DNA from 2 places in the Rhizobium sp. A22-96 genome. Region 1 is predicted to be linked to the other one. Evidence: predicted binding sites of a transcription regulator. Region 1 holds the regulator's gene; the other holds the start of a gene.
What was found. Region 1 encodes LexA, which represses DNA repair genes until DNA is damaged. Its sites were predicted from a motif close to TGTTCNNNNTGTGTTCNG; they were not measured.
Positions count from the first base shown of each region.

Region 2: dnaE (DNA polymerase III subunit alpha) is a predicted target of LexA. The motif match lies at 1,743-1,760, and genes of this name have one in related genera.

Region 1 covers NZ_JBNWDQ010000003.1:901,497-909,245, reverse strand. The annotation lists gene ACQZ6F_RS17240 (pyruvate dehydrogenase complex E1 component subunit beta) at 1-243, opposite strand, end outside; gene pdhA (pyruvate dehydrogenase (acetyl-transferring) E1 component subunit alpha) at 262-1,305, opposite strand; gene ACQZ6F_RS17230 (FtsB family cell division protein) at 1,463-1,774, opposite strand; gene eno (phosphopyruvate hydratase) at 2,009-3,283, opposite strand; gene kdsA (3-deoxy-8-phosphooctulonate synthase) at 3,433-4,272, opposite strand; gene ACQZ6F_RS17215 (VOC family protein) at 4,269-5,156, opposite strand; gene lexA (transcriptional repressor LexA) at 5,552-6,274, shown strand; gene ACQZ6F_RS17205 (ComEC/Rec2 family competence protein) at 6,255-7,749, opposite strand, start outside.
Region 2 covers NZ_JBNWDQ010000003.1:616,949-624,697, forward strand. The annotation lists gene ACQZ6F_RS15740 (ABC transporter ATP-binding protein) at 1-488, shown strand, start outside; gene ACQZ6F_RS15745 (DUF5680 domain-containing protein) at 496-963, opposite strand; gene ACQZ6F_RS15750 (hypothetical protein) at 1,045-1,641, opposite strand; gene dnaE (DNA polymerase III subunit alpha) at 1,996-5,493, shown strand; gene ACQZ6F_RS15760 (L,D-transpeptidase family protein) at 5,544-6,815, opposite strand; gene ACQZ6F_RS15765 (glycoside hydrolase family 25 protein) at 7,010-7,749, opposite strand, start outside.

The DNA of each region.
Region 1 (7,749 bases):
ACCGTCCTGCAGCAGGATGGCGATCTTGGCGTTGACCTTCACGCCTTCGGTGCCGGCTTCAACCAGCAACTTGCCGATGACGCCTTCGTCGACAGCTTCCACTTCCATGGTGGCCTTGTCGGTTTCGATTTCGGCAATGACGTCACCGGAAGTGACTTTGTCGCCTTCCTTCTTGAGCCATTTCGAAAGAGTGCCTTCTTCCATCGTCGGAGAAAGGGCGGGCATAAGAATATCGATGGGCATTGATCGTCCCTCCCCGATTTACAGCAGAATGTCGGTGTAGAGCTCGGATGCGTCCGGCTCCGGATTGCTCTGGGCAAAATCGGCGCTATCGGCGACGATTTCGCGGACATCCTTGTCGATATCCTTCAGATCATCCTCGGTCGCCCAGCCCTTTTCGAGAAGGCGAACGCGAACCTGCTCAATCGGATCATGCTCGGAGCGCATCTTCTGCACTTCGTCCTTGGAGCGATACTTAGCCGGGTCCGACATGGAGTGACCGCGATAACGGTAGGTCAGCATTTCCAGGATGATCGGGCCCTTGCCGGAACGGCAGTAAGTTATGGCCTCGTCGGCCGCTGCCTTGACGGCGCGAACGTCCATGCCGTCAACCTGAATGCCGGGGATGCCGAACGAGGCGCCGCGCTTGGAGAAATCAGCCTGCGCAGTAGCGCGGGCAGTCGAAGTGCCCATGGCGTAACGGTTGTTCTCGATCACGAAGATAACAGGCAGCTTCCAGAGCTGCGCCATGTTGAAGCTTTCGTAGACCTGGCCCTGGTTGGCAGCACCATCGCCGAAATAGGCGACGCTGACATTGTCATTGCCGCGATAGCGGTTGGCAAAGGCGAGGCCGGTGCCGAGCGAGACCTGGGCGCCGACGATGCCGTGGCCGCCGTAGAAATTCTTTTCTTTGGAGAACATGTGCATGGAGCCGCCCTTCCCTCGGGAATAGCCGCCCTGACGTCCGGTAAGCTCGGCCATCACGCCGCGTGCTTCCATACCGGTTGCCAGCATGTGCCCGTGATCGCGATAACCGGTGATGACCTGATCACCATCCTTCAAGACCATCTGCATGCCGACGACGACAGCTTCCTGGCCGATATAGAGGTGACAGAAACCGCCGATGAAGCCCATGCCGTAAAGCTGACCGGCCTTCTCTTCAAAGCGGCGGATCAGAAGCATCTCACGATAAGCCTTAAGCTCCGCATCACGGTCGAATTCCGCGATCGGACCGCCATTGGTTTCCTTGGCAGGCCTGGATGCTGTTTTACGGCTGGAAACGGTCGCGTTCTTTCGCGGCGCCATTCAACCCTCCCTGTGTGAGTAGCCTCGTTTTGTGGTGAGGCGTAACATAGGCAAGATTGTTCGCCACAGCAATGCTATAATTGCATGGCTCATATTCTTTGCAAGTAACTGATATTATTTGCAAAAATGCAATTAACCGAAATTCGGTTAATTGTGGCTATTTATTGAAGATGACGATCTCGTTCGCCTTGGAATAGGTCAGCTGATAGCGCGCATATTGGTCCAGCATATCCTTGTCCAGGGAGCCATCGCTCAGCAGAGCGACTTCCTTTTCAAGGTGCTCACGCTTGGCGACGAGATCAGCGAGTTCCTTGCTGCGATCGATACGGCGCTGCTCGAAAACCTCCGTGGCCTTCAGGCCGTAGTCACCATGGACACAATGATAGCCGAAATAGCTGACGAAGGCCACAGTAACAGCGGGAAGAACGAAACGGCCGAACTTTCTCTTCTTATGATACTTTGTCCACATACTCGCTCGAAACGCTCTATCGCTGGAGATCGCTAGCCTCAGACCCATGCGACGATAGCATTGTGGCTGCGGATAAGATCACGTCAAATCAAACACCTAGAGCGACTCTAGCCGCGAGAGATTAACCGTCCGTTGACTCTAACTGCCCCCGCAACAAAAAACCGCGCCCGAAGGCGCGGTTCGATCTCCTGGATGACGAAGGCGTAGATCCCCGGGGATCACGCTGCCCGAGTATCAGGCGCGAAGAATGGAGCGGCCGGCATATTTTGCCTGTGGGCCGAGACCTTCTTCGATGCGGATCAGCTGGTTGTACTTGGCAAGACGGTCGGAGCGCGACAGCGAGCCGGTCTTGATCTGACCGCAGTTGGTGGCAACCGCGAGATCGGCGATCGTGGAGTCTTCGGTTTCGCCAGAGCGGTGCGACATGACGGCTGTGTAGTTGGCCTTGTGCGCAGTTTCGACGGCGTCGAGGGTTTCGGTCAGCGAACCGATCTGGTTGACCTTGACGAGGATCGAGTTGGCGACGCCCATGCGGATGCCATCGCGCAGGCGAGCGGAGTTGGTGACGAACAGGTCGTCGCCGACGAGCTGCGTCTTCTTGCCGATCAGGTCGGTGAGCGTCTTCCAGCCTTCCCAGTCGTCTTCAGCCATGCCGTCTTCGATCGAGACAATCGGGTACTTGGCGGCGAGTTCCGCGAGGTATTCAGCCATCGCGCCGGATTCCAGCGTGCGGCCTTCGCCTTCCAGCACGTACTTGCCGTCCTTGAAGAACTCGGTCGAGGCGCAATCGAGGCCAAGCGCAATTTCTTCGCCAGGCTTGTAGCCAGCCTTTTCGATCGACTTCATGATGAAATCGAGGGCAGCAGGAGCGCTCGACAGGCCCGGTGCAAAGCCGCCTTCGTCACCGACATTGGTGTTGTGGCCCTGGGAGGCCAGTTCCTTCTTGAGGACGTGGAAAACTTCCGAGCCCATGCGCACGGCATCGCGGAACGTTTCGGCGCCGATTGGCAGGATCATGAATTCCTGGAAATCGATCGGGTTGTCGGCATGAGCGCCGCCGTTGATGATGTTCATCATCGGAACCGGCAGCAAGCGGGCATGAGCGCCGCCGACATAACGGTAGAGCGGCAGGTTGGCGCTCTGGGCTGCGGCCTTGGCGACGGCGAGCGATACGCCGAGGATGGCGTTGGCGCCAATGCGGGACTTGTTCGGCGTACCGTCAAGCTCGATCATGATGTCGTCGAGCTGGATCTGGTTTTCAGCGTCCATGCCGCCGATCGCGTCGAAGATTTCCGAATTGACGGCCTCGACAGCCTTCTCAACACCCTTGCCATGGTAGCGCGTGCCGCCATCGCGAAGCTCGACGGCTTCGTGCGCACCGGTAGACGCACCCGACGGAACCGCCGCGCGGCCCATGCTGCCGTCTTCGAGGTAGACATCGACTTCGACGGTGGGATTGCCACGGCTGTCGAGAATCTCGCGGGCGATAATGTCGGTGATTGCGGTCATGATAGCTTCCTGCTCGCTGGTTTATAAATCGATTGAAATGGTCTTAATCGAAGACGCGGAAATTACAATGCCGCTCCGCCTCCCGATTTGACACTCCTTCAGGCCCCGTAACGCAAAATCATGTCAGCCTGTTGAATGCCTGTGATTTCTCAGGCCTTGGCGATGGCGTCGAAGGCCAGAAGCTTCTCCAGAAGCCTTGGCATATCCTTCAGATAGACCATGTTCGGGCCGTCCGAGGGCGCATTGTCCGGATCTTCGTGCGTCTCGACGAAGACGCCGGCAACGCCAACGGCAACTGCGGCGCGCGCCAGCGTCTCTACGAATCGGCGATCGCCGCCAGTCGAGCCGCCCTGCCCGCCCGGCTGCTGCACGGAGTGGGTGGCATCGAAAATGACAGGCGCACCCATTGCCGCCATGATCGGCAGCGAGCGCATGTCCGAGACGAGCGTGTTATAACCGAAGGAGGCGCCACGCTCGCAGAGGAGGATATTCGGGTTGCCGCTTTCATTCAGCTTGGCAAGGACGTTCTTCATGTCCCAGGGCGCCAGGAACTGGCCCTTCTTGACGTTGACGACGCGGCCGGTCTTGGCGGCGGCGACCAGCAGGTCGGTCTGGCGCGAAAGGAAGGCCGGGATCTGCAGGATATCAACCGTCTTGGCGACAACGGCGCATTGTTCCTCGGTGTGAATATCGGTCAGCACCGGAAAGCCATATTCCTTCTTGAGATCGGCAAAAATTTCCAATCCCTTCTCGATGCCGATACCGCGCTTGCCGGAGAGCGAGGTGCGGTTCGCCTTGTCATAGGAGGATTTATAGACAAGGCCGATGCCGAGCTTGTCGCAGAGTTCCTTCAGCACGCCGGCCACCATGAAGGCATGCTCGCGGCTCTCCATCTGGCAGGGGCCGGCGATCAGCGACAGCTTGGCAGTGTTGGAAAACAGAACCTTGGACGCTCCCTCGCCGACGATCACTTCCGAATTCGTGCTCATGCTATCTCCTCGAAGGCGAAAAGAGCGCCCGCTGCGGGCGCCAGCTTTGCCAATATACGATTGTTCTTACGCGTGTAGGTGACGCCGTTAGCAGCGAAATGCGACGATGTCACGGAAAGATCGCGTGTTTTGAAAAGGATTGCGCGGGCTCGAAGCCCCGGATCGTCCTTGCCGACCCGCAAATCGTAAAACGCCTCCATGCCTTCCGGCGTCAGGAGATCGATGTCGGCATTGGCAGCCCGGATTGTCAGCCCGAAGGAATGCTCGGATATCCTGGGGTCACCTATGATCTCCTCGAAAAACGAGCGGTACGCGGCGGGTTTGGTCGTCGATATCGCCACCCGCGCAATGCCGGTGACAGCATTTTCATGGCGCTCCAGCACGCTGCGATCGGCGGGCGACGGATTGATGCGCTGGCAGCAGAAGGCCAGGAAATCGGGCGCACGCAGATCGGCGGCAAAGGCAAGACGGAAACCCGCCTGGGTTTCCGTGCCATCCGGCATCTTCATCGGCCTCGAAAAATCCAGCATCCGTCCGGCGGAGATCATGCCGGCCTTGAAACGTTCGTCGTCAGCGACAGCGTCGTTCGTGCCGAAAACCACTCCGGAGAACCCGTCTTCACCCATTCGAAACCGATAGGCCTGATCACGAGCGACGAAGACATTGCCGTCCTCGATGCTCTTTTCACACTGCTCCAGAGATGTGACCCCGAGGGGCTCCAGATAGGTCTTGTCGGCAAAGAAGACGCATGCGTTCTCGGTGCCAAAGGGATGGCGCGCATCCGGAGCCACCGTAAAGCCAAGCCTGCCAAGGCGTTCACGCGCCGATGCGATATTGACCGTCGGCAACACAAGATGATCCAGCGGATGCGGCAACGAAGTCATGGCGTCTCCGATTTTCTGCTGCGGCAGGTTTGCGCCGATCCACGGTCCAATTCAAGGCCAAAGCAGCGCAGCGATGATGCTGGACAATGACTGTTTCTCGACAGCAGCCGAACCTTCTCGGTACAAGCTAGATTTCAGCCATGCTTCAGATAGGTGACTTAAACTCAAAACCACTCCGTCTGCGCATCCAGCGGCGTTTTCCCATATTTATCGTTATGTTAGCACCGATATAACCATTCGCCGCCGCGCCACGATCCATTCGATAATTTTAAATATCTAACTGACAGGGCAAAGCTTTACCGAAATTTAAGTACTTGCGGAACACATATGGAACATATAGTGTCCGTTCTGGATTTGTTTCACGACGTTTCTCTTGATTCTGGGGTTCCAAGACGATGTTGACGCGCAAGCAGCAGGAACTGCTTCTCTTCATTCACGAACGGATGAAGGAGTCCGGCGTTCCACCATCTTTCGATGAAATGAAGGACGCATTGGATCTTGCATCCAAGTCCGGCATTCACCGTTTGATCACGGCTTTGGAAGAGCGAGGCTTCATCCGTCGCCTGCCGAACCGGGCAAGAGCGCTCGAAGTCATCAAGCTGCCGGATGCCTACAATCCCAGCCTGCAGCCGCGCCGCGGCTTTTCACCGAGCGTCATCGAAGGCAGTCTTGGCAAGCCACAGCCGGTCGCGCCGCCTGCTCCCCCAAAGGTGGCCAATGACGACCAGAACAGTTCGGTGTCGGTGCCCGTCATGGGCCGCATCGCAGCCGGCGTTCCGATCTCGGCCATCCAGAACAATACCCATGAAATAACCGTTCCCGCCGATATGCTCGGTTCGGGCGAACATTATGCCTTGGAAGTGCGGGGCGATTCGATGATCGATGCCGGCATTTTTGACGGCGATACCGTCATCATCCGCAATTCGACGACTGCCAATCCCGGTGACATTGTTGTCGCCCTTGTGGATGACGAAGAAGCAACGTTGAAGCGGTTTCGCCGCAAGGGCGCTTCCATCGCTCTAGAAGCCGCCAATCCGGCATATGAAACACGCATATTCGGGCCGGATCGCGTCAAGGTCCAGGGCAAGCTTGTCGGCCTCATTCGCCGCTATCATTGACTGGTGACGCAGAACGGATTGGCACACCATAGGTTCCGGTGCGCCAATCATAGGTTCGGTGCCGCATCCATGGGCGTTGCGGATTGTCGAAAGCTGTGGAGATGATAGGCGTGTCCGAGTCGAAATTCATTTCGACCGAGCCGGTTCGCCTCAATGTAGCGCCGGTGAAAAGCATTGCTCCGGAGCGGCAGCGATCGAGACGCAGTTTTATCGGCGTAACGACGATATTTGCGGTATCGCAAGCAGGCGGTAGATAGGCTGCGTCCTCGATGGTGACGAGCATTGCGCCGTTTTCAAGCATTGCGACACACCATGCACCCTTCTGGCAGGCAAAGCTTCCCTGCATCGTCTGATCGAGCGCTTCCTCCATTGCCTTGCGCACTGCGTTTTGTTCCTCCGTGCTTAACCGCCGGCGGCGATCTGCTTTGCTGACATGAGGGAGCCGGCTGTCGGCCGGAAGAATGGTTGGCGGTTGGTGTTCTGCTGCCACCAGCGCCTTCTGCCATTGCTCGAAGATAAAAGCCTGCGGTCTTTCGCGGTTCGTTGCCAAGATGTAGTCCTGTCGCAACGCGACCAGAGCGCCATCTTCGGAAATCATCAGATCCGGCTTCGGCACGCCGGAACTGAATGTTGCTGCACCGATCGCTGAGAGCAACAGCAGCAGCCCGACATGGCGCAGGCGGGTCCGCAACATGGTCATGATCAGGAAGCCGGCTATGAAAGTCGGCATGAGCCAGCCCGCTTGACGGCCAAAGGTGATATCGCCTCCCCAGCCCGCCACGGTCTTGGCGATCAGGATGACCAGTTCCAGTCCCTCACCGGTGACTTTCCAGAATGGCGCATCAAGGCCAAGCGGCATCAGCAACATGGCCATCATACCGAACGGCATGACAATGAACGAGACGATCGGCATGGCGGCGAGATTTGCGGCAAGCCCGTATGTCGCCAGTCGGTGAAAATGCTCGATCGAGAAAATCGCCGTCGAAGCACCGCCGACGAAGGATGTCGACAACACGCCGCCGAAAAAACGAGAGACGAAGAGCAGCGGGCTGAGGAGCCTGGAGCGCGAAAATATGCTTTCGCGATGCTGCCGCCGCTTCCACAGCGTATAGCCCGACACCAGCGCCAGCGTCGCGGCATAGGACATCTGGAAACTCGGCCCCAGCACTTGCGATGGAGACAGAATGAGGATCACGATTGCCGAAAGCGCTACATTTCGCAGGCTGATCGATGGCCGGTCGAAGAGCACGGCAACCAGCATGATCGCCATCATGATGAAGGCGCGTTCTGCAGACACGCCGAAACCGGAAATGAGGTAATAGGCTGTCACGGTGAGCAGCGCACCAAACGCGGCCACCTTCTTGGTTGGCCAGGCCTGCGCGACACCAGGAAACAGACTGAAGAGATAACGCAGGCCGATATAGAAAATGCCCGCCGATAGCGCCATGTTCAAGCCTGAAATGGCGATGATATGC
Region 2 (7,749 bases), 280 kb from region 1:
AAGTCTTGATCAACGGCCAGGCATGCGAAAATCTCTCTGACGACAGGCGCACTGCCGTTCGCCGCAGCGAGATCGGCTTCGTCTATCAGTTCCATCACCTGCTGCCGGAATTTTCCGCGCTCGAAAATATCATGATGCCGCAGCTGATCTCCGGCCTCTCACGCAAGGACGCCAGCGAGCGGGCTGCCCAGCTTCTCGACTATATGCGCATCGGCCACCGCGCCCATCATCGCCCCGCCGAACTGTCGGGCGGCGAACAGCAGCGCGTCGCCATCGCCCGCGCGGTCGCAAATGCGCCGCTGGTGTTGCTCGCCGATGAGCCGACTGGCAATCTCGATCCGGCAACCGCGCATTATGTGTTCGATGCGCTGGAAGCCCTGGTGCGCCAATCGGGCCTCGCAGCGCTGATCGCCACGCACAATCACGAACTCGCGGTCCGCATGGACCGTCGTGTTACGCTGAGCGAAGGCAAGGTGGTCGAGGTTTGATCGCTCGTTACGGAACGACCAAACCGCCGCGATAATCCAGCTCATAGGCTTTGCGGTCAGCGACCATGATGACTTCCTGGCCGCTGAAATGGGCGCAATCGCCGCTGCTCTGATCGACGTAGCGGCCGAACGCGTGCTCGAACTCATAGCCGCCGAGAAAGCGCTTCTCATCGAGATAGAGTCGCAGCAGGGCGGACTTGATGACCATGCCGGCACGATGTCCGTCGATCAGATCCGGCGCGACGATGTGGCCGAAATAATTCATCGCCCAGACCGGTTCGCCATCGTGCCAGACGAGTTCCTGCCCGGCGAAATCCGTGCCGCCGAAATAGCTGTCGAGATAGCGCCAGCGGCCGCTGGCATAGCCGATATCATGCGAGCCGCTTCGGCAGGACGGCAGCCTCTCGCCATCGCCGACATAGGTTTCGGACTTGGCGGTGACAATGAAATCATTCAACTCGGCAAGATCCGGCATGACCCTCTCCAATTTTGATGAGGGCTCACAATGGCATTTGCCTCGTGAATTGTAAAGAACAAATAGTGAACATATGCGCTGTCACTCGCCGTTTCCACAAACCTTCTGGCCGAAATCATCCTGCCAGTCCTGAATGCTAACCGTCCTGGCTTCGGCCTTCAGATCCTTGCCGCTCTTCGTCGCCTTGCCGGTGAGCACATTGTAGTCGCAGCTGTAACTGGAGTCGGGCTCGAGCGTATCTCGGTAGGTATAAGTGTAACCGGCGACGATGAAACTGTTGTTGCGATAGGCGAGCGTCAGCGTCTGCTGCCAGCGGTCGCGCCCGACGCTGTCGTTCTGCGAGGTGACGGCGATGGATCCATTCGGGAGGGCCGCAATTGACGGCTCCTGGCCGACCATGCCGTCAGGCCCGACCGTGCCCCAGACTTTGTGCGGAGCACTTGCGGCCAGCGTCAGAAGCAAGTGCTCGCCGCCGCGCAGGTAGATGTAGATGCCGATCGGATTGTCGGCATCGTCGCCCGGAGCGGATGCGACCAGCAAAGCGAGATCGGGCTTACCGTCCTTGTTCCAATCGCCGATCGCCGCATCGATGATACGGTCGGGTGCAATGGCGTCTTCGGCCTGGGCCGTGGTTGCGAGCAAGGCTAGAGTGAAGGCAGCATAAGCCAGTGATTTCATGGTGATCTCCCCTTCATTCCTGCATAGCCTCGGCTTGTCCGCGCGTCCATTGGCAAGGCAAAAAGTCAGGCAATGAAATTTATTGATGTATCTATTGACTCTCGAACAAAAATAGAACAAAAAAGAAACATAACGAGTAAGGAGCGCGTAAATGACCGATATCATTCGAGACGTTGCAGCATTCACCTCCATCGTGATGTTTGTCGCCAGCTTTTCCCTCATCATGATGGCGATGTGAGTTTTATCTCTGTATGCACATGTTGCTCCCCGGTTTGATGGGAGCAACTTCTGGACTTTGTCGTCCGCAATGCCGAAGATATCACCGATTCATTTGGGCATGCGGAAGGGTACAAGATGGCGGATATTGGCGACAGTGGCGCATCGGCGGCGTCGGTCGGTGAGGCACCGGAATTCGTACACCTGCGGGTCCATTCCGCCTATTCCCTGCTTGAGGGCGCTTTGCCGCTCAAGAAGATACTGGCCAAGGCCGCCGGCGACAGTCAGCCCGCGATCGCCATCACCGATACCAACAATCTCTTTGTCGCTCTCGAGTTCGCTCAGAAGGCGATGGACGAAGGGTTGCAGCCGATCATCGGCTGCCAGGTCTCGATCGACATGGAAGATGGCGGCGAGGGCGAAAAGCGCGGGCCGCAGCAATCGCTTGCCAAGCTTCCGTCCATCGTCCTTCTCGCCGCGACGGGAGAAGGCTATGAGCGCCTCGTCGATCTCATCAGCCGCGCCTACCTCGGCGGAGAAGGCAATCAGGCCGTTCACATTACCACTTCGTGGTTGGAGGAAATCGGCACCGAGGGCATGATCGCGCTTACCGGTTCGCTGGGCGGCCCGGTCGATATGGCTCTGAAAGAGGGCCATGCGCCACAGGCGTTATCGAGGCTTCTGACACTGAAGCGGTTGTTCGGCGACAGGCTCTATGTCGAGCTCCAGCGTCACGGCACCTATGATCGCCGTCATGAACGCAAGATGCTGACGCTTGCCTATGAGCACGAGCTCCCGCTGGTTGCCACCAACGAAGCATTCTTCCCGACGCGCGACGACTACGATGCCCATGATGCGCTGATGGCGGTCGCCCACAATGCCATCGTCTCGGACGATACGCGCTTCCGTCTGACGCCGGACCATTATCTGAAAAGCCGGGCCGACATGGCCAAGCTCTTCGCTAACTTGCCCGAGGCGCTGGAGAATACCGTCGAGATCGCCCGGCGCTGCTCCTTCGTGCTGCAAACGCGCAAGCCGATCTTGCCGCGCTTCACGGGTGCCGCCGCCGACGAGGACGAAGCCGACCGTGCCGAATCCGCAGAGTTGCGCGCCCAGGCGGTCGAAGGCCTCGACCAGCGTCTGGCCTCGCTCGGCATGGCGCCGGGTTATGAGGAGAAGGATTATCGCGAGCGGCTGGAATTCGAGCTCAGCGTTATCGAGGGCATGAAGTTCCCCGGTTACTTCCTGATCGTTGCCGACTTCATCAAATGGGCCAAGCGGCATGATATTCCGGTTGGGCCGGGCCGCGGTTCCGGTGCGGGCTCGCTGGTCGCCTATGCGCTGACGATCACCGACGTCGATCCGCTGCGCTTCTCGTTGCTGTTCGAGCGCTTCCTCAACCCGTCGCGCGTATCCATGCCCGACTTCGACATCGACTTCTGCCAGGATCGGCGCGAAGAGGTGATCCGTTACGTGCAGGCCAAGTACGGCCGCGAGCAGGTGGCGCAGATCATCACCTTCGGTTCGCTGCAGGCGCGTGCTGCGCTTCGCGACGTCGGCCGTGTGCTGGAAATGCCTTACGGCCAGGTCGACAAGATCTGCAAGCTGGTTCCGAATAACCCCGCCAATCCGACGCCATTGAGCAAGGCGATTGAGGAAGAGCCGCGTCTGCAGGAAGAGGCGGACAAGGAGCCGGTCGTCGCCCGGCTGCTCGATATCGCCCAGAAGATCGAGGGCCTCTACCGCCATGCCTCGACGCACGCCGCCGGTATCGTCATCGGCGACCGGCCGCTCTCGAAGCTCGTGCCGATGTATCGCGATCCGCGCTCCGACATGCCGGTCACCCAGTTCAACATGAAATGGGTGGAACAGGCCGGCCTGGTGAAGTTCGACTTTCTCGGCCTGAAGACGCTGACGGTGCTGAAGACGGCGGTCGATTTCGTCGCCAAACGCGGTATTTCGATCGATCTCGCCAGCATCCCGCTCGATGACAAGAAGACCTACGACATGCTCTCGCGCGGCGAGACGGTTGGCGTGTTCCAGGTGGAAAGTGCCGGCATGCGCAAGGCCCTCATCGGCATGCGTCCGGACTGCATCGAAGACATCATCGCACTGGTGGCGCTCTATCGCCCCGGTCCAATGGAGAACATTCCGGTCTACAACGCCCGCAAGCACGGCGAGGAAGAGATCGAATCGATCCATCCGAAGATCGACTATCTCTTGAAGGAGACGCAGGGCGTCATCGTCTACCAGGAGCAGGTGATGCAGGTCGCCCAGGTGCTGTCGGGCTATTCGCTCGGCGAAGCCGACCTTCTGCGCCGCGCCATGGGTAAGAAAATCAAGGCGGAGATGGACCAGCAGCGCGAGCGTTTCGTCGATGGCGCCGTCAAGAACGAAGTGTCCAAGGGCCAGGCCGACGTCATTTTCGATCTGCTCGCCAAGTTCGCCAACTACGGCTTCAACAAGTCGCACGCCGCCGCGTACGCCATCGTCTCCTACCAGACGGCCTTTATGAAGGCGCATTATCCGGTGGAGTTTCTGGCGGCGTCGATGACGCTCGATATGGCCAATACCGAAAAGGTCAATGACTTCCGCCAGGATGCCAAGCGCCTGGGCATCGAGGTCATCGCGCCCTCGGTCCAGACCTCGTTCCGCCATTTCGAGACCGGCGAAAACCGCATCTATTATGCGCTGGCGGCCATCAAGGGTGTCGGCGAATCGGCGGTGGAACACATTGTCGAGGTGCGCGGCGACCAGCCCTTTGCCGGCATCGAGGATTTCTGCCTGCGCATCGATCCGAAGCAGATCAACCGTCGTGTTCTCGAAAGCCTGATTTCCGCCGGCGCCTTCGATTGTTTCGACATCGACCGCGCACAGTTGATCGGCGGGTTGGACCGGATCATGGGCTATGCCCAGGTGGCGCAGGAAAACAAGCGCAGCGGTCAGCACGACATGTTCGGAAGTGCTGCGTCCGGGCCGGAGAAAATCACCTTTCCATCCTATACGCCATGGCTAGCTTCGGAGCGCTTGCTGCGCGAGTTCCAGGTGCTCGGCTTCTATCTGACGGCCCATCCGCTTGATACCTACAAGAGCGTGCTCGACAAGATGCGCGTGCAGAACTTTGCCGATTTTTCCGCTGCGGTGAAGCAGGGGGCCGGCAACGGTCGTCTCGCCGGCACGGTGATCTCGAAGCAGGAGCGCAAGACGCGCACCGGCAACAAGATGGGCATTTTCGTCTTCTCCGATGCCTCCGGCCAGTTCGAAACGGTGCTTTTTTCGGAAACACTCAACCAGTACCGCGATGTCCTCGAAGTCGGAAAATCCTTCGTCATCACCGCGCAGGCGGATGAGCGACCCGAAGGCATCAGCCTGCGTCTGCAGACGGCGCAGTCGTTGGAAGAGAAGTCGCTGCAGATGCAGAAGGCGCTGCGTGTCTATGTTCGCGATTCCGGGCCGCTGAAAGCGGTAGCGGCGCATCTAAATACAAAGGGAGATGGCCTCGTCTCCTTCATCGTGATCAAGGATGAGGGTTCGCGCGAGGTCGAGGTAGCGCTGCCGGAGAAATACCGCATCACGCCCGAGATTGCCGCCGCATTGCGCACGGCGCCCGGCGTTATCGATGTCGAGCTGGTCTAAAGCGCGTCGTGATCTTTCAGGATCGCTCGCCGCGCCTTAGTACCTGATGCTCAGCCTTTTTTGCCGAGCGCGCCATTGTTGGTGATGGTGATGAAATCGGTCTCGTTGCCGGTTTCCGGTCCTATGCCCGTGTCGGAGATCGTCAACGACGAGCCCTGCGTCAGCAGGTCCTCGATGCGATGGCGTGCCTCATCGGGAATGCTGATACGGCCGAGCGCCTGTCCGGCGGCATCGAGCGATTGCGACTGGGCCTCGCTCGTAATCCCCAACCGCTTCTTGGTCTGCTTGCTGAGGTCTTCTTCCAGCGTCATGCCGAACCAGTCAGCCTTGCCGCTGATGCGATCGATCGCATTGGCGGTGAAGAAATGCACGCCCAGCGCTTCCTCCGGCTCGGCGATATTAGCCGGCGCCTCGAAGAGCGGCTTGAAATTCTGGCGGACCATGATCGCGCCGTTCGGCGGTTCGCCCTTGCCGGCGGCGGCATAGACCGCCTTCATCAAGGCCGGGCTCACAAGCCCGCCTACCGTCTTGATATCATGCGCCTTCTTGAAATCTTCGATTGCCTGCACCGTCGCCGGACCGAGCATGCCGTCCGGCGTGCCGACCATGAAGCCCATGCCGTTCAACAGGCCCTGGAGATCGCGGACATTCTCGCGCAATCCCCGTCGGGTGATCAGAATGCTGAGTGGCGCCTGCTCCGCGGGTGGCTCAACAACCGCCTGCGCCTTCGGAATCGGGATCGAGGTGACATCGTTCGTCGCGACCTGCAGCGGTTGCGCCTGCGGCAGGAAGCTTGCCGTCATCGGGCGCAATTCCATGCCGGAAAATAGAGCGGGGGGAGGTGCCGCCTGCGGTTGGAACAGCATGGAGTTCTGAAAGGGCTGAGGCACCAGCGGCTGGTCGGCGATGACGACGTGTACGCCGCGCTCCGTCATCTGGTAAAGCGCCTTGGCAAATGCCTTGGGCATGCGCACGCAGCCATGAGACGCCGGATAATTCGGAACCGAGTTGGATTCATGCAGTGCGATGCCCGACCAGGTCAGCCGCTGCATGAAGGGCATGGGCGCGGCCGAATAGAGATTGGACTCGTGATAGACCTTCTTCTCCAGGATTGAGAAGATGCCGCTCGGCGTCGTGTGCCCACGCTTGCCGGTCGAAACCTTCGAGGTCGCCACCACCTGGTCGCCATCATAGACGGCAAGCGATTGCCTGTCCTTCGACACCACGATCTGCAGGGTGCGGGCATCCGATGCGGCAAGGCTAGGATGGGAAAGGGCAGTAGCTGAAAGCAGCCCAAGCCCAAGCAGGAAAAACGGCTTCATGGACACAACCAAAACGCAATACTCGTAACGGCGAAGGTTAGACTTCGAAGTTTAAGGAAGACTTGCCGAAAGTGAATGCTTCTATCTGCGCGTCGGAAATCAATGCTTCCGGATGCGAGAGGCAGTGGCAGAAATACAAAAGCAGGGTGGTGAACCCTGCTTTTGCGGTAACCTATCGATAGAGAATGGAGGTATCAGCGTACGCTGGACGCCACCCAGTTATGCCATTCTTCCGCGCTGCCATGGAAGGCATTGAGGTCGATCCTGCCGTCGACGCCATGCGAGACGCCGGAGCCGGAATATTGCCAGAACAGCCAGTTCCGGCCCGGATAGACCTTGGAAGGATGAGCGGCGACGGAGCGCAGCCAGAAGGGATAGTTGAGCAATTCACCGCGCAGATTGTCGCGATAGAAATCCGGAGCGGTATAGACGATGGGGCGCTGGCCGTAATGTCTTTCCAGCTTGTCCATGAAGACCTGCATCTTCGCCAGAACCTGTTCGCGCGACGGCCGCCGCTTGCAGCTGGATTCGCCGTTCCATTCCACGTCGATCACCGGCGGCAGGGCGCCAGCCTCCCGTGGAACGTTGCGGATGAACCAATCGGCCTGCTCGCCGGCGGTCCGGCACCAATAGAAGAAGTGGTAGGCACCATGCTTCAGGCCGGCTTGCTGTGCGGCCCGCCAGTTCTTCTTGAACATCGGATCCAGATGGTCACCGCCATCGGTCGCCTTGATGTAAACGAAATTGGCACCCTGCGTGCGGAGCGTGTTCCAGTCGATGTCACCCTGCCAGCGGGAAACGTCGACGCCATGTACGGCCAGCTTCCTTGGCGAAGTCGTGCCGAAGTTGATCGGCTTGGCATCGCGGAACTGGTGGGAATAGATCTGCATCGGCTGCTGCCGCATGGCGCGGGGCATCGGGTTTGCCGGCGAAA